2 regions of the Amycolatopsis methanolica 239 genome follow, and region 1 is predicted to be linked to the other one. Evidence: riboswitches for the same ligand, from Rfam matches in the RefSeq annotation. Region 1 holds a riboswitch; the other holds the start of a gene.
The links. Region 1 has a riboswitch for thiamine pyrophosphate ahead of thiO (glycine oxidase ThiO). Riboswitches for the same ligand answer to the same signal wherever they lie in the genome.
Positions count from the first base shown of each region.

Region 2: it holds a riboswitch for thiamine pyrophosphate, as region 1 does, so the genes downstream of both, AMETH_RS29230 (thiamine ABC transporter substrate-binding protein) here and thiO (glycine oxidase ThiO) in region 1, are expected to answer to the same signal.

Region 1 is NZ_CP009110.1:6,595,346-6,606,485, reverse strand. Features, by position in the region: gene AMETH_RS32305 (DUF3159 domain-containing protein) at 1-22, shown strand, start outside; gene AMETH_RS32300 (N-acetylglucosamine kinase) at 129-1,043, opposite strand; gene AMETH_RS32295 (SIS domain-containing protein) at 1,040-2,047, opposite strand; gene AMETH_RS32290 (GntR family transcriptional regulator) at 2,175-2,903, shown strand; gene AMETH_RS32285 (hypothetical protein) at 3,071-3,970, shown strand; gene thiE (thiamine phosphate synthase) at 4,396-5,052, opposite strand; TPP riboswitch at 5,084-5,192, shown strand; gene thiO (glycine oxidase ThiO) at 5,187-6,293, shown strand; gene thiS (sulfur carrier protein ThiS) at 6,293-6,493, shown strand; gene thiG (thiazole synthase) at 6,498-7,259, shown strand; gene AMETH_RS32260 (MarR family winged helix-turn-helix transcriptional regulator) at 7,345-7,776, shown strand; gene thiD (bifunctional hydroxymethylpyrimidine kinase/phosphomethylpyrimidine kinase) at 7,914-8,747, opposite strand; gene thiD (bifunctional hydroxymethylpyrimidine kinase/phosphomethylpyrimidine kinase) at 8,773-9,588, opposite strand; gene thiC (phosphomethylpyrimidine synthase ThiC) at 9,588-11,140, opposite strand, start outside.
Region 2 is NZ_CP009110.1:6,009,991-6,021,130, forward strand. Features, by position in the region: gene AMETH_RS29195 (sensor histidine kinase) at 1-1,230, opposite strand, end outside; gene AMETH_RS29200 (response regulator transcription factor) at 1,263-1,967, opposite strand; gene AMETH_RS29205 (LolA family protein) at 2,111-3,169, shown strand; gene AMETH_RS29210 (ABC transporter ATP-binding protein) at 3,166-4,170, shown strand; gene AMETH_RS29215 (ABC transporter permease subunit) at 4,167-5,033, shown strand; gene AMETH_RS29220 (ABC transporter ATP-binding protein) at 5,030-6,037, opposite strand; gene AMETH_RS29225 (ABC transporter permease) at 6,040-7,641, opposite strand; gene AMETH_RS29230 (thiamine ABC transporter substrate-binding protein) at 7,638-8,678, opposite strand; TPP riboswitch at 8,701-8,810, opposite strand; gene AMETH_RS29235 (4a-hydroxytetrahydrobiopterin dehydratase) at 8,844-9,134, shown strand; gene AMETH_RS29240 (hypothetical protein) at 9,199-9,417, shown strand; gene AMETH_RS38855 (VldE C-terminal domain-containing protein) at 9,787-10,464, shown strand; gene ychF (redox-regulated ATPase YchF) at 10,927-11,140, opposite strand, start outside.

The DNA of each region.
Region 1 (11,140 bases):
GCCGGGTTCCGGGCGCGAGTAAAAGCCCCCGGCGAGGGGGAGGTCCGGGGGCCGCCCAAACCGTACGCCCAGGCGGCGGACCCGGCCCTCGTGCTCGGCGCACGAAAAACGCCCGGATCTTTGGTCGGTCAGCCCGGACGGCGCGCCGCGGCTTCGCCGAACGCCTCGACGGCGGCCAGCCAGGCCGCGCCGAGCACACCGTCCGAACTGGTGCGGACCTCGAGCCCGGCCAGCTTCGCCCGCACCCGCTCGCCGACCCGGGTGCCGTCGCCGAGGACGCTGCCGACCAGCACGACCGGGGTGTCCTCGCCCGGCTCGCGGGTCGCCAGCGCGGTCGCGACCAGCAGGTCGGCGGCGCGCTCCACGATGTCCGCCGCGGCCGGGTCGTCGACCGCGACCAACGGCGCGAACCGGGCGAGTCGGACCGGCGGCTCGGCGTTCGCGACGGTGATCAGCCGCCGCCACGCGTACTTCCGGTCGGTCGCGTCGACCCCGGCCTCGGCCAGCACCGCGGTGGCCAGCGGGCCGAGGTCGCCGTCGCGGCCCAGCGCGGCCAGCGTGGCGCGCACGGCCTCCCGGCCGAGCCAGAACCCGGAGCCCTCGTCGCCGAGCAGCCAGCCGTAGCCGCCCTCGGTGGCGACCATGCGGCGCTTGCGGATCCGGCCCGCGATCGAGCCGGTGCCCGCGATCAGCACGGTCCCGTCGGGCGCGTCGGTGGCGGCGGCGAACGCGACTTCGGCGTCGGTCAGCACCACCACGCGGTCGAGTCCCAGGTCGCTCCAGGTTCGCTCGAACAGGGCCGCGACCGCGGGGTCGGTCAGCTTCGCGGTGCCGGCCATGCCGATGACGCAAGCGCTTGCCCGGCCGGGGACCCCGGTGGCCGCGCGGATCGCCGCCGCCAGGTTGGCGGCCGCCTCCGCGGGCGGGTGCGAGTTCGGGTTGGCGCCGCCCGCGCGCCCGGCGCCGAGCACCGTGCCGTCCGCGGCCACCGCCAGCGCACGCGTGGACGTGCCACCCGCGTCGACCCCGAGGACGAACTTCATCGCGTCCTGGTCACCTTGTTCAGCCCGCGCGGGCGGTCCGGGTCGAAGCCGCGGGCCAGCGCCAGCCCGAGCGCGATCCGCTGCACCGGCAGCACCTCCAGCACTGGCGCGAGTTCTTCGGCCACGGACGGTACCGGGATGCGAAGCGCGGCGGGCGCCTCGCCCGCCGACGACCCGAGCGCCAGCACGTCGGCGCCGCGCTCGGTGACCGCGGCCAGCACGTCGCGCAGGGCGGCCCCGCCCCGTCCGGCGCCGGTGATCGCCAGCACCGCGGTCTCTTCGTCGACGGCCGCGACCGGTCCGTGCAGCAGGTCCGCGCCGCTGTATGCGCGGGCGGCGAGGTAGCTGGTCTCGGCGAGCTTGAGCGCGGACTCCAGCGCGGTGGCGTAGGAGTAGCCGCGGCCGGTGGTGATGATCCGGTCGACGAAGCGGTACCGGTCCACGGCGCGCTGCACGTCGACCTCCAGCGCCTGCCGCGCCAGCGGTTCGATCTCGGCCGCGGCCGACGAGTCGCCGCCCCGGACGGCGTCGATGAGCAGGTACAACGCGAGCAGCGTCGCGGAGTACGTCTTGGTGGCGGCCACCGCGGTCTCCCTGCCGGCGCCGATGTCGACGGCCAGCTCGGCGGCGCCGCCCAGCGGCGAGGCCGGGGTGTTCGTGACCGCGACGGTCAGCGCGCCCTGCTTGCGGGCGATCTGGGTGAACTCGAGCAGGTCGGGCGAGCCGCCGCTCTGGCTGACCGACACCAGCAGCACGTCCCGCAGGTCGGGACGCGCGCCGTAGAGGGTCACCGTGGAGGGCGAGACAAGTCCGGCGGGCAGCCCGAGCAGGACCTCGATGAGGTACTTCGCGTACAGCGCCGCGTGGTCGCTGGAGCCGCGCGCGGCCAGGAGGGCGAACCGCGGCGGGCGCCGGGAGATGGCGGCGGCGACGTCGGCGATCTCCCTGCGGCGGGCCACCAGACCGCCCAGAACGGCGGGCTGTTCGGCGATTTCCGCGGCCATGTGCTGTCCGGGGTTGCTCATGCTGAATCCCTTCGGAGGTCTAGACCAATGCTACCCCGGGTGCGTTCCCATCCGGAAAGGGTAGTTTCATCCTGCGCCGGAGGCGCGGTTCGAGGAGGAGTCGGTCATGTTGGAGTCAGCCACGCGCGGTCAGCGCGAACCGAAGTACTGGGCGTTGAAGCAGCATCTGCTCGACCTGCTGGAGACGATGCCGCCGGGTTCGCCGATTCCCACCGAACGCTCGCTGGCCACCGAGTTCGCGGTCTCCCGCACCACGGTGCGGCAGGCCCTGGCGGACCTGACCGCCGAGGGCAGGCTGCACCGGGTGCAGGGCAAGGGCACGTTCGCCGCCGAGCCGAAGCTCGCGCAGCGGCTGCAGCTGTCGTCCTACACGGAGGACATGCGGGCGAAGGGGCGCGAGCCGTCGTCGAAGCTGCTGGAGGTCGAGGAGCTGACGGCCGAGCCCGAGCTGGCGAAGCTGCTCGGCATCCGCAACGGCGCGAAGGTGCTGCGGATGCGCCGCCTCCGGCTGGCCGACGGCGAGCCGATGGCGCTGGAGACCACGCACCTGCCGCTCGGACGGTTCCGCGGCCTGCGCAAACACGTGTCGGCCGGCGGTTCCCTGTACGCGGTGTTGCGGGAGCACTACGGCGTGGAGATGGACAGCGCGGAGGAGACGATCGAGACCGCGCTGGCCGGGCCGCAGGAGGCGGACCTGCTGGGCGCCGACGTCGGCACCCCGATGCTCCTGCTGTCGCGGCATTCGTTCGCCGCGGACGGCAAACCGGTCGAATTCGTGCGGTCCATCTACCGCGGCGACCGGTACAAGTTCGTGACCACGCTGCGGCGCCCGTAACTCCCCAAGATCCCTTGCGTTGTCAAAGGATTGTTAAGCCCGTCGTGTCCATTGTGGACGTTGAGGGTGGCCTGCGTCACCATCCGGCAACGCTGGGAGCATCTCAATCGACAAACACGTTGGACACGATGGGGTTAACACGAGAGGGAGAGCGACACACCGCGATCATGACCGAGGAGAAGGAAGAGAGCGCCGAGAAGAAGTCCGGGCTGTCTCCGGCGCAGGTGGTGGCGTCGGCGCTGGCCGCGGTGACGGCTGCTTTCCTGGGCTCCACGCTGGGGGTGGCGGGCACGGTCATCGGCGCCGGTGTCGCGAGCATCGTGACGACCGTGGGTAGCGAGATCTACCTGCGGTCGCTGCGCAGCACGCGGGCGGCGGCGCGCAAGACGGCCGAGCTGCTGGCGGTGGCGGAGACCCGGCAGCAGACGAAGGTCGTGCCGCCCGCGGTCGCGCCGCGGTCGACGCACCCGCTGGTCAGGCACCAGCAGAACGGGGCGGCGCAGCGAAGACCGGCCACACAGCTGACCGAGATGCCGACGAGGGTCGTGCACCCGATCACGCCACCGCTGTCCGGCACGACGCGCCGGATGCCAGTCGCCGGGCAGGGCGGATCCGGGGGCGGCGAGAAGACCGTGTTCATCCCGAAGCCGGTGGACCAGCCGGTCGAGGAGGAGGCCGCCCCGCCCGCCGGTGCGAAGCCCTGGTGGAAGAGCCGGTGGACGCTCGCGGTCGCGACCAGTGTGGTGGCGTTCGTGGTCGGGATGCTGGCGATCACCGGCTTCGAGGCCGCGACCGGGAGCACCGTGTCCGGCGGCACCGGGACGACGCTGGGCCGGGTGGTCGGCGGTTCCGGTGGTGCCGAGCCGACGACCACGCAGGTCACGACGGTCACCGAGAGCTCGACGAGCGAGGAAGAGCGGGCGCCGGCGAGCACGAGCAGCACGCCGACGAGGTCGTCCAGCGCCGAGCAGACCGAGTCCCCCGTGACGACGACGCCGAGCACCAGCGTCCAGGAGACACCGTCCGCCGCATCCGAAACGGCGACGACCGCGCCGAGCAGCCCTTGATCCGAAGCTGACCACAGGCCCTTCGCGAGTTTTCGCGGAGGGCTTGTTTTTTGTCCGGCACCCGCTCCGATCTCGCCGGCGTGTCCCGGTCGCGCGTGCAGCGCACAACGGCTCGGCCTCGGTGATGGCCCGCACGACCACGATCGGTGACGCGCCCGCGCCCGGCGCCTCCGGCAGCTGGTCGCGGTGATGTCGGCCGCCGGGCAGCGGCTTCGGCGCGGGCTGTTGGTGGCTCTGCCGCGTCTGGGCCAGCGGGTCCGGCTCGGTCGAGCTGTGCTCGGGCGGTCGCGGCCGGGTCTTCGGCCTCGGTGATGGCTACCAGATCGGTGACGCGCCCGGCGCCTCGGGCAACCGGTCGCGTTGATGCCTGCCCGGCCTCGGCGCGACTGCTGGCGGCTCTACCGCGTCCGGCCCGAGAGCCCGCCTCAGCCCAGCTCTGCCCGCAGCGCTCGGGCAGCCGCGGCCGGGTCCTCGGCCTCGGTGATCGCCCGCACCACCACGATCCGCGACGCGCCCGCCGCCAGCACCTCCGGCAGCCGTTCCGCGTCGATGCCGCCGATGGCGAACCACGGGCGCGCGGTGCCGAGCGCCGCGGTCGAGCGCACCAGGTCCAGGCCCGGCGCCGGCCGGCCGGGCTTCGTCGGCGTCGGCCAGCAGGGGCCGGTGCAGAAGTAGTCCACACCTTCTTCCACAGCCGCGGCCTCGGCCTGTGGACGGTCGTGCGTCGAGCGGCCGATCACCGGCTCGTCGCCGATCACCCGCCGCGCCAGCGGCACCGGCAGGTCGTCCTGCCCCAGGTGCAGCACGTCGGCGTCGACGGCCGCCGCGATGTCCGCCCGGTCGTTCACAGCCAGCAGCGCCCCGTGCCGCGCGCACGCCTCCGCCAGGATCTCCAGCGCGGCCAGCTCCTGACGGGCCTCCAGCGGCGCCCCGTCCCGCTTGTCCCGCAGCTGGATGATGTCCACGCCACCGGCCAGCGCGGCGTCCGCGAACTCGGCCAGATCCGGCCGGTCCCCGGTGCACAGGTAGAGCCGCGCCGCGTCGAGGCGTTTCCTGATCTCGTCACCACTGAGCCCTGGCATGGCCTGAACCCTATCTCGCACGTTAGGGTGGAGGTGTCCGCACGGGAGCCCGAGCCACGGGCTGAGAGGGAGCTGTCAGCGCTCCGACCGTGGAACCTGATCCGGATCATGCCGGCGCAGGGAGCGTGATTCTCATGAGCAACCAGCACGTGGCCGTCGTCGGCGGCGGGGTCATCGGCCTGTCCGTGGCGTGGCGCGCCGCGGCGGCCGGGCACCGCGTCACCGTCGTCGATCCCGCGCCCGGCCGTGGCGCGTCCTGGGTCGCCGGTGGCATGCTGGCCCCGGTCACCGAGGCCTGGCCCGGCGAAGAGGAGTCCCTCGCGCTCGGCGAGGAGTCCCTGAGGCGCTGGCCGGCGTTCGCGCAAGCGCTTGCCGCGGACGGCGGCGACCCCGGGCTGTCCCGGGCAGGCACGGTTGTCGTGGCACTGGACCGGGCCGACGCCGACCAGCTGGACATCGTCGCCGGCTACCTGCGGTCGGTCGGCCGCGAGGTCGAACAGGTCACCGGCCGCAGGCTGCGCGCGCTCGAACCCGGGCTGGGCGCGGTGCGCGGCGGCCTGCTTGTGCCCGGCGACCTGGCGGTCGACAACCGCAAGCTGCTCCGCGCGCTCGAAGCCGCCGCGCTCCGGCACGGCGCGGAGTTCACCGGCGACGAGGCGACGGCTGTCGAACCCGGCCGCGTCCGCACGGCCCACCGCGAGGTCCCGTGCGACGTCGTGGTCATCGCCGCCGGCGCGCACAGCGCCCGGTTGCACCCGGTGCTCGCGCGAGGTGTCCGCCCGCTCAAGGGTGAGATCCTCCGCTTGCGCGCGCGGCGCACGAGCCTGCCGCCGCCCACGCGCACGGTGCGCGCCGTCGTCGAGGGGCGACCGGTGTACCTCGTGCCGCGCGAAGGCGGCGAGCTGGTCCTCGGCGCGACGCAGTACGAGGCCGGTTTCGACGACACTGTCAGCGCCCGCGGCGTGCGCGAGCTGCTCGAAGGCGCCGAGCGGATCTTCCCCAGCATCGACGAGTACGAGCTGGTCGAGACCGCCGCCGGGCTGCGCGCGGCCAGCACCGACACGCTCCCGTTCATCGGTGACCTCGGCGACGGCGTCCTCGCCGCGACCGGTCACCACCGCAACGGTCTGCTCATGGCGCCGGTCACCGCCGACGCCGTCGTGGCTTGGCTGGCTGGGGAGAAAACGCCCGAGGAGGCGCTCGCGGCGGACCCGGCCCGGCTCGGAACAGGAGGGGTCTGATGGAAGTGCAGGTCAACGGGCAGTGGCGGGAGGTCCCCGACGACGCGACGGTGACCGACGTGCTGAAGGCGGTCGACGCGCCGGAGCGCGGCGTCGCGGTCGCCATGAACGGCGAGGTCGTGCGGCGCGGCGAGTGGGCGGCCAGGGCCGTCCCCGCGGGCGCGCGGCTGGAGATCCTGACGGCGGTGCAAGGTGGGTGAGGTCATGTTCGACGGCGACCAGCTCGTGATCGGCGAGCACAAGCTCGGTTCGCGGCTGATCATCGGAACCGGCGGCGCGGCGAACCTGTCGGTGCTGGAACGGGCGCTCGTCGCGTCCGGCACCGAGCTGACGACGGTCGCGCTGCGCCGCGCGGACGCCGAGGGCGGCTCCGGCGTGCTGGACCTGCTGCGCCGCCTCGGCATCCGGCTCCTGCCGAACACCGCGGGCTGCCGCAGCGCCGCGGAGGCCGTGCTGACCGCGCGTCTGGCCCGCGAGGCGCTGGAGACCGACCTGATCAAGCTCGAGGTGCACGCCGACGACCGGACGCTGCTGCCGGACCCGGTCGAAACGCTCGACGCGGCGGAGCAGCTCGTCGCCGACGACTTCACCGTGTTCGCCTACACGAACGACGACCCGGTGCTCGCGCTGCGGCTGGAGGAGGCCGGCTGTGCCGCGGTGATGCCGCTGGGCGCGCCGATCGGCACCGGGCTGGGCATCCGCAACCCGCACAACATCGAGCTGATCGTGGCCCGCGCCGGCGTGCCGATCATCCTCGACGCGGGCATTGGCACGGCCTCCGACGCGGCGCTGGCGATGGAGCTGGGGTGCGACGCGGTGCTGCTGTCCACGGCGGTGACCAGGGCGCAGGACCCCGAACGGATGGCGTACGCGATGCGCTCGGCGGTGGTCGCCGGACGGCTGGCGCGGCAGGCGGGCCGGATCCCGCAGCGGTTCTGGGCGCACGCGTCCAGCCCGCCGCGCTGAAAAACCCGGCTTCACCTCGGTTTGCCGCGGCGAGCACGTATGGTTTACCGCACCCGGGCGGTCGGCGAGGCGAAGGAGCTCGAGAGTGGTTGAGTCAACCGAGGATGTCGCTGGGCGGTTGTTCCTCGCCGTCGGCCGGCTGTCCCGGTCCCTGCGGCAGGCAGGCACACCCGGGCCCGGCCACGGCTCCATTTCCGCGCTGTCGACGCTGGTCGCCTTCGGGCCGATGCGGCTCGGCGACCTGGCGGCGAAGGAGGGCGTGGCGGCCGCGACGATGTCGCGGATAGTCGCCTCGCTGGTCGACGCGGGCTGGGCGAGCCGCGAGCCCGATCCCATCGACCGGCGCGCCTGGCTGGCGACGGCCACCCCGCAGGGCGAGCGGATGCTGCTCGGCCTGCGGTCGACGCGCGTGCACGAGCTGCAGAAGCGGATCGACCGCCTGTCGCCGGAGCACCAGGCCGCACTCGGGCAGGCGCTGCCGGCGCTGGAAGCACTGCTGGCCGGCGACGAGAGCTGACCGCGCCCTGGGTTCGCGGTGGCTGGGAAGCGCCGCTCACGCCCGGGCGCGCTGAATTTGCCGCCCGGAGCGTGGGACTCGCGCTCGGGAGGGTGGGACTCGCGGGCCGTGCCGGGTGCGGCCCGGCCCGGCCCGGGCTAGCGGGTTTCTGGTGCGAGCCGCCAGAAGGCGGATACCGGGCCGACCTTCGCGCCCATCGGGTAGGAGTTCGCGACCGCGTTGCTGACGAACCACTTCCCGAACCGCGCGGCCTCCGGCATCGACATGCCCCGCGCCAGGCCCGCGGTCAGCGCCGACGCCATCGCGTCTCCCGCGCCGTGCGTGTGCGGCGTGGAGAAGCGCGGCCCGGGCAGTTCGACGAACGTGCGGCCGTCGTAGAGCAGGTCCACGCACTCCGGGTCACTGGTCAGGTGCCCGCTCTTCACCAGCACGTACTTCGGTCCGAGCTCCTTCAGCGCCACCGCCGCGTCGTGCATGCCCGCGCGGTCGGTCACCTCGATCCCGGTCAGCAGGCGCACCTCGTCCAGGTTCGGCGTGATCACCGCGGCCCGCGGCAGCAGCAGATCCCGCAGCGCGGCCAGCCCGGCCGCGTCGAACAGCGGGTGCCCGTGCATCGACGCAGCCACCGGGTCGACCACGAACGGCACCTTCGAGTCCCGCCCGATCTCCGCCCGGTCACACGCCTCCGCGACCGCCTCAATGATCTCCGCGGAGGCCAGCATCCCGGTCTTCGCGGCCTGCATCCCCATGTCCGCGGCGACCGCCTCGATCTGCCCGGCCACGATCCGCGCCGGGATGTCGGAGCGGTCGTGCACGCCAAGCGTGTTCTGCACGGTCACCGCCGTGACCGCGACCAGGCCGTGCACCCCGCAGGTCAGGAACGTGCGCAGGTCCGCCTGCAACCCCGCGGCACCACCGGAGTCGGATCCGGCGATGGTCAGGGCGGCGGGCGGACTCGCGTTCTGGCTCATGCCCCCAGTGTCGCAAACCCGCCGATCAAGCGAGCCGCCAGAACGGGGACACCGGCCCGACACCCTCGCCGAGCGGGTACGCCTCGGCCACGCACCGCTCGATGAACCGCTTGCCCTCGTCCACCGCGTCCGGCACCCCGAGCCCCTTGGCGAGGAACGCGGTGATCGACGAGGCCAGCGTGTCCCCGCCGCCGTGCGTGTGCGGCGTGTCGATCCGCCGTGCGGACAGCTCGATGACCTGCACGCCGTCGGACAGCAGGTCCACGCACTCCGGGTCGTCGTAGAGGTGCCCGCCCTTGACCAGCACCCACATCGGGCCCAGGGCAAGCAGCGCCCGCGCCGCGTCGCGCTGGCTGGCTCTGTCGGTGACCTCGACGCCGGTGAGCAGCCGGACCTCGTCCAGGTTCGGGGTCACCAGGGTCGCGCGCGGGAACAGCTCCGTGCGGATGGCCTCCAGCGCCTCCTCACGCAGCAGGGCGTCCCCGTGCATGGATGCCGCCACCGGGTCCACCACGAACGGCACGTCCGCGTTGCGTCCGATGTGGACCTCGTCGAGCGTCTTGGCGACGGCGGTGATGATCTCCGCCGTCGCCAGCATGCCGGTCTTGGCCGCGTCCACGCCCATGTCTCCGGCCACCGCCTTGATCTGCGCCGACACGACGTCCGGCGGGATCTCGGTGAAGCCCTGCACGCCGACGGAGTTCTGCACGGTGACTGCGGTGATCGCGGTCATCCCGTGCACCCCGCAGGCGAAGAACGCCCGCAGGTCGGCCTGGATCCCCGCCCCACCGCCGGAATCGCTCCCCGCGATGGTCAGCGCGGTCTTCGGGGTGACGCTCATTACGGCTGGACCACCGGGAGGTAGACCTGCTTGCCGTTCTCGGCGAACTCGGCCGACTTCTCCTGCATCCCAGCCTCGATGGCATCCACAGTGGACAGCCCGTGCTCCTCGGCGTACTTGCGGACGTCCTGCGTGATCCGCATGGAGCAGAACTTCGGCCCGCACATCGAGCAGAAGTGCGCCGTCTTGGCGGGCTCGGCGGGCAGCGTCTCGTCGTGGAACGAGCGCGCGGTGTCCGGGTCGAGCGAGAGGTTGAACTGGTCGGTCCACCGGAACTCGAAGCGGGCCTTGGACAGTTCGTCGTCCCAGTCCTGGGCGTACTGGTGGCCCTTGGCGAGGTCCGCGGCGTGCGCGGCGATCTTGTAGGCGATCACGCCGGCCTTCACGTCGTCCCGGTTGGGCAGGCCGAGGTGCTCCTTCGGCGTGACGTAGCACAGCATCGCCGTGCCGTACCAGCCGATCTGCGCCGCGCCGATGGCGGAGGTGATGTGGTCGTAGGCCGGCGCGATGTCCGTCGTGAGTGGACCGAGGGTGTAGAACGGAGCCTCGCCGCAGAGCCGTTCCTCCAGCTCCACGTTCTCCTTGATCTTGTGCATCGGCACGTGGCCGGGACCCTCGATCATCACCTGGACGTCATGGGCGCGCGCGATGTGGGTGAGCTCGCCGAGCGTCTCCAGCTCCGCGAACTGGGCGCGGTCGTTGGCGTCCGCGATCGAGCCGGGGCGAAGGCCGTCACCGAGCGAGAACGTCACGTCGTAGGCGCGCAGGATCTCGCAGAGTTCCTCGAAGTGCGTGTAGAGGAACGACTCCTTGTGGTGAGCCAGGCACCACGCCGCCATGATCGAGCCGCCGCGGGAGACGATGCCGGTGACCCGGTTCGCGGTCAGCGGGATGTAGCGCAGCAGCACGCCTGCGTGCACGGTCATGTAGTCCACGCCCTGCTCGCACTGCTCGATCACGGTGTCCCGGTAGACCTCCCAGGACAGCTTGGCCGGATCGCCGTCGACCTTCTCCAGGGCCTGGTAGATCGGCACGGTGCCGACCGGGACCGGGGAGTTGCGCATGATCCACTCGCGGGTTTCGTGGATGCGCTTGCCGGTGGACAGGTCCATGATCGTGTCGGCGCCCCAGCGGGTCGCCCACACCATCTTGTCGACCTCCTCCTCGACCGACGACCACACGGCCGAGTTGCCCATGTTCGCGTTGACCTTCACCAGGAAGTTCTTCCCGATGATCGCGGGCTCGCTCTCCGGGTGGTTGCGGTTTACCGGGATGACCGCGCGACCCGCGGCCACCTCGTCCCGCACGAACTCGGGCGTGACCCGCTCGCGCGCGGCGATGAACTCCATCTCGCGGGTGATCACGCCGGCCTTGGCGAAGCCGAGCTGCGTGTTGTGCTCCCGGTTCGCGATCCACTCGGCGCGCAGCGGCGCAAGTCCACTGTGGACGTCGATCGCGACGTCCGGGTCGGTGTACGGGCCGGAGGTGTCGTAGACGTCGAAGTGGTCGCCGTTGGTCAGCTCGATGCGGCGGGCCGGGACCTTCAGCCCGT
Region 2 (11,140 bases), 590 kb from region 1:
CTCGCCGACGGACACCCGCCCGCCGCGCCGCCGCACCGCTTCGGCGACCATCGCCAGCCCCAGCCCGGTGCCGCCGGAAGTGCGGGCCCGGTCGGCGCCCACCCGGTAGAACCGGTCGAACACGCGGTCGCGGTGCTCGGGCGGGATGCCCGGCCCGTCGTCGTCCACGACCAGCCGCACCGTGGAATGCCCGGGCAGCACCGACACCACAATCTGCGACGACGCGTACCGGCAGGCGTTGCGCAGCAGGTTGTTCAGCACCAGCTCCACCTCGGAGTGCGCGGCGTGCGCCCACGCCTGCCCGACCACCCCGGTCACGCGCACGGCGGGCGACCCGGGCGGCAGCCGGTCCGCGGCCGCGCGCGCCTCGGTGAGCAGTTCGACCGCTTCGGCGGGCGACAGCTCCCCGGCGTCCGACCGGGCCAGCGTCAGCAGCCCGTCCAGCAGCGCGGACAACCGCTCGGCCTCGGCGAGGACGTCGGCCAGCGTCTCCCGCGCCAGCTCGGGATCGGGGTTCGCGACGGCGACCTCGGCCTGCACGCGGATCGACGCGACCGGCGAGCGCAGCTCGTGCGCGGCGTCGCCGGTGAACCGCCGCAGCCGCTGCGCCGCCTCCTCCTGGCGCGCGAGCAACGCGTTGAAGTCCGCCGCCAGTGCTCGCAGCTCGTCGTCGGCCTCGGGCAGCGGCACCCGCTGCCCCGGCGGCAGCGCGCGGACCGTGCGGCGCAGGCGGCTCACCCGCCGCAACGCGAACCGCACCACGAGCCAGGTCGCGATCGCGGCGAGCACCGCGCCGATCCCGGCCGCCCACAGCAACCAGGTCGCCGCCTTCTGCACGGCCGCGCGCTGGCCCACCAGCCCGGTCCCGGCCGCGACCAGCCGCAGCTGGCCGTCCGGCGCGGTCACCACCGAGCCCAGCCACCGCATCCGGTCCACGGTCACCGACTGCCCCGCCTTGAGCGCACGCACGTCACCCGGCCCGAGCGGGGCGGCCGGGCCCCCGTCGACCGGCGCGCCCGCGGTGTCGAGCACGCGCAGGATGACGCCGTCCGACGGCGCCGGCAGTTGCCCCGCGGACACGGCCGCGGCGGCGGGAACGAGCGCCTCGGACAGCTCGGTGTCGACGGAGGAGTCCCGCAGCGGACCGAGGCCACGCCCCGCCACGATGGCGAGGCCGAGCAGGAACGCCAGCGTGACCGCGGCGGCCGGCGCCGTGATCCGGAACTGCATGGACCGGCGTTCCCACCACCGGCGGAGGAACGTCACCCGGGCAGGACCTCGTCCAGCGCGGCGTCGGAGGCCAGGTAGCCGTGGCCGCGGACGGTCCGCACCAGCGCACCCGCCCCGACCGCGTCGAGCTTGCGGCGCACGTACCCGACGTAGACCTCGACGACGTTGCGGGTCGCGGCCTGCTCATCACCCCAGACGGCACGCAGCAGCTCGTCCTTGGTGACGACCGTCCCGGCCCGCCCGACCAGCACCTCCAGCAGGCTGAACTCGCGCGGGCTCAGCGCGACCGGGTCGTCGTGCCAGTGCACCTCGCGGGTGGCGCGGTCGACGACCAGACCCCCGATGCGCAGCGGCCCGCGCGTCCCCTCGCTGGAGGCGCGCCGCAGCACCGCGCGGATCTGCGCGACCAGCACGACGAACGAGAACGGCTTGACCAGGTAGCCGTCGGCGCCCAGGTCGAGCCCGTCAGCCTGGTCGACCTCGCCGTCCTTGGCCGACACCATCAGCACCGGCGTCGTGATGCCCTGCGCGCGCAGCGCCTGCAGCACCCGGTACCCGGACAGGCCGGGGAGCATGATGTCCAGCAACAGCACGTCGAACGACCCGGTCTGCGCGAGGCGCAGGCCGCTCGGGCCGTCGGTAGCGGTGACGACGTCCATGCCCTCCGCGCGCAGCCCGCGGTGCAGCGCCTTGCGCACACCGGGCTCGTCATCCACCACGAGGATCCGAGGGTTCACGGTTGTCTAGCATGCCCGGTTTTTCCAGCTCGGGCGCGCGCTCTCAGCGGTCTCTCAGCATCTCAGGCCCATCTCAGGGCCGACCGGGGAGTCTCAGCGGCGGGGAAGAGCACACTGGTGCTCGGTTGACACAGGGAGAACAGATGCAGCCGAAGACGAAGGCCATCACCGCCGCGGTCACCGGGTCCGCGCTCGGCGCCGCCGGGCTCGCCTGGCTCGCGATGCCCGCGGCCGCGGGCGAGGCGCCCGAGCTGCCGGCGATCAGCGCCGAGGAGCTGGTGCAGTCGGTGGCCACCACCAAGACGCCGGCGCTGGCGGGCACGGTCGAGGTGGACAACAACCTGGGCCTGCCGGTCTCGACCCTGCCGGGGGGCATGAGCCTGGACATCGACGCGGCCCGCGTCTACAACGACGGCGCGGGCAACAGCAAGCTCGCGATCGAGCAGGGCGCGAGCGAGCACACCATCGTCCGCAACGGGGCGACCGTGTGGACGTACAACTCGGCGTCGAACGAGGCCACGAAGGTCACCGTGCCGCCGGAGGCGCTGCGGAAGCCGGAGGAGTACCAGCTCAGCGACCCGGCGACGGCGACGACGCAGGTGCTCGCGAAGGTCCGCGCGAGCAGCACGGTGACGGTCGAGGGCACGGCCCGCGTCGCCGGCCGCGCGGCATACGAGCTGGTGCTGACGCCGAAGCCGACCGAGCGCACGCTGCTGCGCGAGGTGCGCGTCGCGGTCGACGCCGAGAAGCGGGTGCCGCTGCGCCTGGCCGTGACGACCTACGGCACGTCGGACCCGGCGTTCCAGGTGGCGTTCAGCGACATCGCGTTCGCGCCGCAGCCGGCGAGCGAGTTCCAGTTCACCCCGCCGCAAGGCGCGAAGGTGACCGAGGAGCAGGCGCCGGCCGAGCACCCGGACCAGCGGGCCGTCGAGGACGCGGTGCAGGTCAGCGGGGACGGCTGGGACAGCGTCCTGACCGGCTCGTTCCCGGCCGAGGCGCTGGCGCCGCAGCAGGGCGAGCGCGGGCAGAACGTCGACCCGAAGGCCCTGCTGGCGCAGTTCGGCAAGCCGGTCAGCGGCGCGTTCGGCACCGGCTACGTGATCACCACGAAGGTCGGCACCGCGCTGGTCACCGACGACGGCCGCTTCGCCGTCGGCGCGGTGCCGGAGCAGGTGCTGATCGAGGCTCTGGGAGCGAAATGACGGAGACACTGCCGGTGGGCGCTTCGGTCGAAGCGCCCACCGCGGGTCCGGCACTCGCCGCGCGGACCAGGGGGTTGCGCAAGGTGTACCGGACCGCGGTCGCGGTGGACCAGGTCGATCTGGACGTGCCGGAGGGCGCGGTGCTGGGCATGCTCGGGCCGAACGGCTCGGGCAAGACCACCACGATCCGGATGCTGCTCGGCCTGGTCCGCCCGACCGAGGGCGAGGTGGAGCTGCTCGGGCACCGGATGCCCGACGGCGCGCCACGGGCGCTGCCCGAGGTGGGCGCGCTGGTCGAGGGGCCAGGCTTCCACCCGTTCCTGTCCGGGCGGGAGAACCTGCGCCGCGTCGCGGCCGCCGAGCCGCGGCTGTCGTCGGCGGCGATCCCCCGCGCGGTCGACGACGCGCTGGAGCGGGTCGGGCTCGGGCACGCGGCGCACCGGCGCTACCGGGGGTACTCGCTGGGCATGAAGCAGCGGCTGGGGCTCGCCTCGGCGCTGCTCGTGCCGCGGCGGATGGTCGTGCTGGACGAGCCGACGAACGGGCTGGACCCGGCGGGCACGCGGGAGATCCGCAACATCATCGGCGAACTGCACGCCGAGGGTGTCACCGTGCTGGTGTCGTCGCACCTGCTCGCCGAGGTCGAGGCGACCTGCACGCACGTCGCCGTCCTGCACGACGGCACGGTGGTCGCGCAGGGCGAGCTGGACGAGCTGCTGGAGTCCGGCACGCCGTCGCTGGTGGTGTCCACTCCGGACGGTGACGGGGCGCTCACCGCGCTGCGCGACAACCGCATCCCCGGCCGGCTCACACCGGAGGGCGTGCGAGCCGACCTGACCGCGGCGACCGCGCCGCAGGTGATCGAGACGCTGGTGCGGGCCGGGGTGCCCGTGCACGAGGCGAAGCGGGCCCGCACCGGGCTGGAGGACCTGTTCGCGCGGCTGACGCAACGGGATTCCGAAACCGGTGGCCTGCCGGATGTGGACGAGGGGACGTCATGACGGCAACACTGGACGCGGCGCCGGTGGAACGGTGGAGTGTGCCGTTCCACCGGCTCTACCGCGCCGAGCTGCGGTGGATCTTCCGCCGCCCGCGCACGCTGATCGTGCTGGGCCTGCTCGCGCTGATCCCGGTGATCGTCGGGATCGGGCTGACGATCGCGGGGGACAGCGGCGCCGGACCGGGCGGCGGTGACGGCGACAACGCGCTGCTGGCGTCGGCGGCCGGGAACGCGCTGGTCCTGCCGCTGGCCACGCTCGGGCTGACGCTGAACCTTTTGCTGCCACTGGTCACCGCGATGTCGGCAGGCGACGCGCTCGCCGGCGAATCGGCCGTGGGCACGCTGCGCGGGCTGCTGCTCGCGCCCGTTAGCCGGGGCAGGCTGCTGCTGATGAAGGCGCTCGGGGTGGCGACGTTCACGCTCGCCGCGGCGCTGCTGATGGCCGTGGTCGCGACGGTGACCGGGCTGGTGATCAACGGGACCGGCTCGCTGTTCACGCTGTCCGGCAACACGCTGTCCTTTGTGGACGCGCTTGGCCGGGTCGCGCTGGCGGCGGCGTGGGTGACGCTGCAGCTGTGGGCGGTCGGGGCGATCGCGCTGGCGATCTCGGCGTGCACCGAGCACCCGATGGTCGTGGTGGTGTCGATGCTGGCCGGCGTCGTGGTGTCGACGGTCCTGCTCCTGCTGTCGGCGGTGGACTGGCTGCACCCGTTCCTGCTGCCGCAGTCCTGGACCGCGATCGCCGACATCCTGCGCGACCCGATCCCGGCCGACCAGCTCGGCGAGGGCGCGATCCGCGCCGCATGCTACGTCGTGATCGGGCTGTCCCTCGCCTACGCGCGGCTGTCCACGAAGGACGGTTAACCGATCAGGGCCACGCCGTCGGGGTCCGGAGCGATGCTGATCTCGTCACCGGGGTTGACGTCGGCGGACACCGCCGCGACCGCGTCCACCGTGCCCGCGCTCGTGCGCACGGACAGGCGGACGTTGTCGCGGCGGTGCACCTTGGTCAGCACCTCGCCGGTGATCCCGACGCTCGCGAGCCGCAGCCCGGCGGGACGCAGGCCGAGCCGCACCGGCCCGTCCGCGGCCTCCGGGATGGCGACCTCGCCGAACGGGCAGCGCACGATCCCGTCCGCCGCCTCGCCGTCGACGATCGTGGTGACGCCGAGGAATCGCGCCACGTTCTCGTCCGCGGGCCGCCGCCACACCTCGCGCACGGCACCGGCCTGGCGGATCTTCCCGGCCTGCAGCACGGCGACGCGGTCGGCGAGCGTGAACGCCTCCTCCTGGTCGTGCGTGACGAGCAGCGCGGTGATCTTCGCGCTGCGCAGCATTTCGGCCAGGTCGACGGCCAGCTGCTCACGCAGCCCGGCATCCAAACCGGACAGCGGCTCGTCGAGCAACAGCAGGCGGGGCTCCGGCGCGAGCGCGCGGGCCAGCGCGACCCGTTGCGCCTCGCCACCGGACAGCTCGGTCACCCGCCGCTTCTGGTAGCCGGTCAGGCCCACGAGGTCGAGCAGCCGGCTCACGCGTTCCGCGCGCTCGGCCGGCGCCATCCCGTGCATCCGCGGCCCGAACGCGATGTTCCCGGCCACGTCCCGGTGCGGGAACAGCTGGCCGTCCTGGAACACCAGCCCGAACCCGCGCTTGTGCACCGGCACGCGCGCCAGGTCGGCGCCGTCCCAGCGCACACTGCCCGCGGTGATCGGCTCCAGACCGGTGATCGCGCGCAGGAGCGTCGACTTCCCGGAGCCGGACGGGCCGAGCAGCACCAGCACCTCGCCGTCGGCGATCTCCAGGTCCACGCCGGAGACGGCGGTGAACGAGCCGTACCGCACGGTCAGGCCGGACACGGTCAACGCCATGGCTAGAACTCCCCCACCCGGCCGGACGCGAGCCGGTCGATCACGATCACCGCGGCGGCGGTGACCAGCATGAGCAGCGCGCACGCCGCGTACGCCATCTGGTTGTTGAGCTGTCCCGGCCGCGCGATCAGCGCCGCGATCGCGACCGGCAGCGTCGGCGTCTGCGGGCGCGCCAGGAAGCTCGTCGCGCCGAACTCGCCGAGCGCGACGACGTAGCCGAAACCGGCCGCGGCGACGACGGCGCGGGAGGCCAGCGGCACGTCGATCTCGCGCCACACCCGCGCCGGGCTCGCGCCGAGGGTGGCCGCGGCCTGGCGCAGGCGGTCGTCGATCGACCGCACCACGGGCAGCACCGTGCGGATCACCAGCGGGATCACCACCAGCGCCTGCGCGAGCGGCACCAGCAGCGGCGACCGGCGCAGGTCGCCGGGCAGCGCGTCGAGCGTGATGAGGTAGCCGAACCCGACGGTCACCGCGGACACGCCGAGCGGCAGCATCAGCGCGGCGTCCATCGACTCGCCGACCCCGCGCGCCAGCCGTCCCGGCGACCGGCGCAGCGCGACCAGCAGGACCGACGCCGACACGCCGATGACCATCGCCAGCACCGTCGCGTCGGTCGCGGTGCGCAGCGAGTTCAGCGCCGCGTCCCAGCCGGAGACCTGGAGCGTGCCGTCGTTCCCGGTGCCGGACAGCGCCCGGTAGCCGGCCAGGCTCCAGCCGTCCACGGTGGACACCGAGCGCAGCAGCAACGCGACGATCGGGGTCAGCAGCAGGCCGAGCACGACCACCGCGGCGCCGACCACGGCCCACTCCCCGCCGACCGGGCGGCGCGCGGTCTCCCGCCGCGACCGCAGCCGCAGCGCGCTCTCCCGGCGGCGGCGGGCGGCCGCGCCGAGCAGCAGCGCACCCAGGACGGCGGCGATCTGCACCAGCGACAGCGCCGCCGCGCCGGTCAGGTCGAGCAGGTTCTCGGTGCGCAGGTAGATCTCGGTCTCCAGCGTCCGGTACCGCGCGCCGCCGAGGATCAGCACCACGCCGAAACTGGTGGCGCAGAACAGGAACACGACGGCGGCCGCGGACGTGATCGCCGGCATCAGCGCGGGCAGCGTCACCGAGCGGAACGCGCGCCAGCGGGAGGCGCCCAGCGCGCGGGCGGCGTCCTCGGCCCGCGAGTCCAGCAACGCCCACAGCCCGGCGACCGTGCGGCCGACGACGGCGACGTTGAAGAACGCGTTGGCCAGCACGATGGACAGCCAGCCGCCGTCCGGCCACAGCGCCCGGAACGCCAGGCCCACCACCACGGTGGGCAGCACGAACGGGACGAGCACCAGCGTCCGCACGACCGCCACCCCGGGCAGCCGCACTCGCGCCAGCAGGAACGCGACCGGCAACCCGGCGACCACCGCGATCAGGGTCGAACCGGCGGCCTGCGCGACCGTGAACCACGCCAGACGCCACGTCTCGCCCTCGGCCAGCGCGGCGAGCACCTCGCCGTCGGCGAAGCCCAGCCGCAGGATCGCGACGACCGGCCAGGCGAAGAAGACGACCAGGAACCCGAGCGGCAGCACGGCCAGTGCCGCCAGCCCGAGCCCGGCACGGCTCACTGGCCGAGCAAGGAGCGCCACTGCTCGATCCACCGCTCACGCCCGGCCTGCACCGTCTCGGCGGGCAGGCTCGCCGGGTTCGGCGGCAGCGGGGCGGCCGTCGTCCACGCCGCGGGCAACGCCACGCCCTCCCGCGCCGGGTAGACGTACATGTTCTCCGCCACCGTCGCCTGGAACTGCTGGGACAGCAGGAAGTCGATCACCTTCTGGGCGTTGGCGGCGTTCGGCGACCCGGCCAGCACGCCGGCGTACTCGACCTGGCGGAAACAGGTGTCCAGCAGCGCCTTCGTGCGCGGCTTGCCGTCGTCGCCGATCTCCGCCGCGGGCGAGGACGCGTAGGACACCACGATCGGCCGCGGCCCCTTGCCGGAGGAGCCGGAGAAGTCCTGGCCGTAGGCCTCCTCCCAGCCGGCGACGGCGCGCATGCCGTTGTCCTTCAGCCGGGTCCAGTAGGCCTGCCAGTTCTGCTCGCCGTAGCGGGCGATGGTGCCGAGCAGGAACGCCAGGCCGGGCGAGCTGGTGGCCGGGTTCTCCACGACCAGCAGGTCCTTGTACTCCGGCTTGACCAGGTCGTCGTAGGTCACGGGCTCTGGGATGCCGCGCTCGGCGAACCAGGTGGTGTCGATGTTGACGCAGACGTCGCCCACGTCGACGGCCGACAGGCGGTGTTCGGAGTCCACGGCGTAGCGCTGCGGGCCGCGGTCGGCCTCGGGGCTGGTGTAGGGCGCGAAGACGCCTTCGGTGAGCGCGCGCGAGGCGAAGGTCGAGTCGACACCGAAGGCCGCGTCGCCGATCGGGTTGGCCTTCGTGAGGACCAGCGTGTTGGTGAGCGCGCCCGCGTCACCCTTCTTCACGACGTTGATCGTGATGCCGGTCTGCTGCTGGAAGGCGTCGAGCACCTGCTGCGGAGCGGCGAACGAGTCGTGGGTGACGAGCGTGACCGTGGCCGGGCCGTTGTCCGCGTCGTTGCCGGCCAGCGTGCAGCCCGCGGTCAGGGCGGCGACAAGGCCGACCAGGACGCCCGTGCGGAATCTCATGACCACTCCTCGCTCGTTCCGGCGAGAAAGGTCGGGGCCCTCCCTGCGCCGGCATGATCCGGATCAGGTGCGAACGGTCGCGGGCGAACCCGCCTCTCAGCCCGGTGGACCCGGACTCCCGTGGCAACCGTGCAGCGTACTCGCCGCTGTACCACCATGGAGCACATGGCGGAACTACTCAGCGAAACCGAGATCTCCGAGGCCCTCAACAAGCTGCCGTACTGGCAGCGCGCGGGCGACGCGCTGGAGCGCACGGCCGAACTCGCCGACTTTCCGCAGGCCATCGCGGTGGTCAACCGCGTCGCCGAGATCGCCGAGGGCGTGAACCACCACCCGGACATGGACATCCGGTGGCGCACCGTGACGTTCCGGTGCAGCACCCATTCGGCGGGCGGGATCACCGCGAAGGACGTGTCGCTCGCCGAACAGATCGACAGCACGATCGACGCGCTGTGATCTAGGCCAGACCGGCAACTTCGCGGCCGGTCCCGTGCGTTGCCCCTGGTGGAGGGAACGCACCATGAGGAAGGTTGTCACGCGACTGGCCGCCGTTGGAGCCGCCGTCGCCTTGTTGCTGGGAGTGCTCGCCGGGACCGCTTCGGCGGTCACGTCCGTCCCCGTCGAACCGCCGAGCGAGACGCGCGCGGTGGTGGTCGGGACGTTGGCGTTCGGGTTGATGATCGCCGCGGCGGGTGCCGTGTTCTGGTACACGGCGCGACATCGGGGACCGCAGGAGTGATTTCGGCCACGTCGGCCGCCGGGTTGTAACGACGGGGGCGTCACGGGCGCTGTCACGCGCGGAAGTCCCTGCTCACCCCGAGGTTCGCCGCCATGAACAGCACGCCCGCCCTGCCGCCCGGCCAGCGCGCCTGGGTCACCGGCCTGGCCACCGCCATCACCCTGCTCGCCGTTCTCGTGCTCGCCGCGCTGGGCTGAGTCCCAGCAGGTCAGCGGCCCGCCGGTGCCCCGGCGGGCCGTTTTCATGCGCAGTTGATCTGTGTCCATGACCACTCGTTGGTGACTTTTCCGTGTCCTATTCGTAATGTCACGGGCGGCCATCCCCCGAACGGCCGAAAAGTCCCCTCCCCGAAAATGGTGATCTTCCGAAATGGTGGGTCGACATAGATCCAAAGCGAAATCGCTGAAAGTCCCCCTGGCGATCGGCCTGGCCGCGGCGTTCGTGCTGGGCTTCGCGGTCTGGCTGACCGGTAACTTCAGCAGGCCGGACACGGCCAGCATGGCGGCGCAGATGAAGCCGCTGCCGACGACCTCGGCCCCGGCGAGCACGTCGAGCAGCACGACCACCCCGCCGCCGCCTCCCCCGCCGTCGACGACCACGCCGTCTGTGGCGCCCCCGCCGTCGACCACTTCGAAGTCGACGCCGAAGTCCACGACGACGACCCCGAAGACGACGACCAAGGCGGCGAACGCCTGCTCGTCGGTGCTCGAGGGCACGCTGCCCCACGTGGCGAAGGTGGGCAACCACATCGCCGCGAAGTTCGGCGTGGACGAGATCGGCGGCCGAGCGGGCCGCTCCGGCACGAGCGACCACCCCAGCGGCCTGGCGCTCGACTTCATGGTGGACACGTCCAAGGGCAACGCCATCGCGGACTACGTGCTGGCCAACCAGTCCGAGTTCAACGTCAAGTACGTGATCTGGAGGCAGCGCTACAACGACGGCAGCGGCTGGTCGACAATGGAAGACCGCGGCGACGCCACGGCCAACCACTACGACCACGTGCACGTGTCGTTCGAGTCGAGCGGCACGGTGAACGTGACCTGCTGACCGCGGTGTTGTTCCGGAAACGCCCAGGCATCCCCCGGCCTGGGCGTTTTCCGCACCGCTGGGTGCTTCACGAGCCGCTCGAGATCTCTCGCACCCCACGTCGGGGCGCCATCCCCTCGCGGTGCGCCTCACGAGGCCTCGGACTGCCCGACAGTCCCGTTCAAACGCCCTCCGCCAGACGGCCACCCTGGCGTTAGCCGCGTCCGGACTTCCCCCGGCCTGACCTTCGAGAAGCGGTCATGGTCCGTCGGCAACCGCATTACGTTCGACGACCCGGTCTGGCGCGTGGTGCGACTGGACGGATCCTCGTCAGCGGGCTCGTGGTCGCGATCGCGCTGACGCCCCCGGACATCTCCCCCGAGCCGCCCAGGCCACGACCACCGACTTCCAGTACATCTCCCCGTGAGCGACGATCCCCGCGCGGCTCGACGCGCGATCCCGCGCGCGGTACACCGGCCCGGATCAGACGTTGAAGCGGAACTCCACCACGTCGCCGTCGGCCATGACGTAGTCCTTGCCTTCCATCCGGACCTTGCCCGCGGAGCGCGCGGCGGCCATCGAGCCGGCTTCCACGAGGTCCTCGTAGGACACGACCTCCGCCTTGATGAAGCCCCGTTCGAAGTCCGTGTGGATGACGCCCGCCGCCTGGGGCGCGGTGGCGCCCTGCGGGATCGTC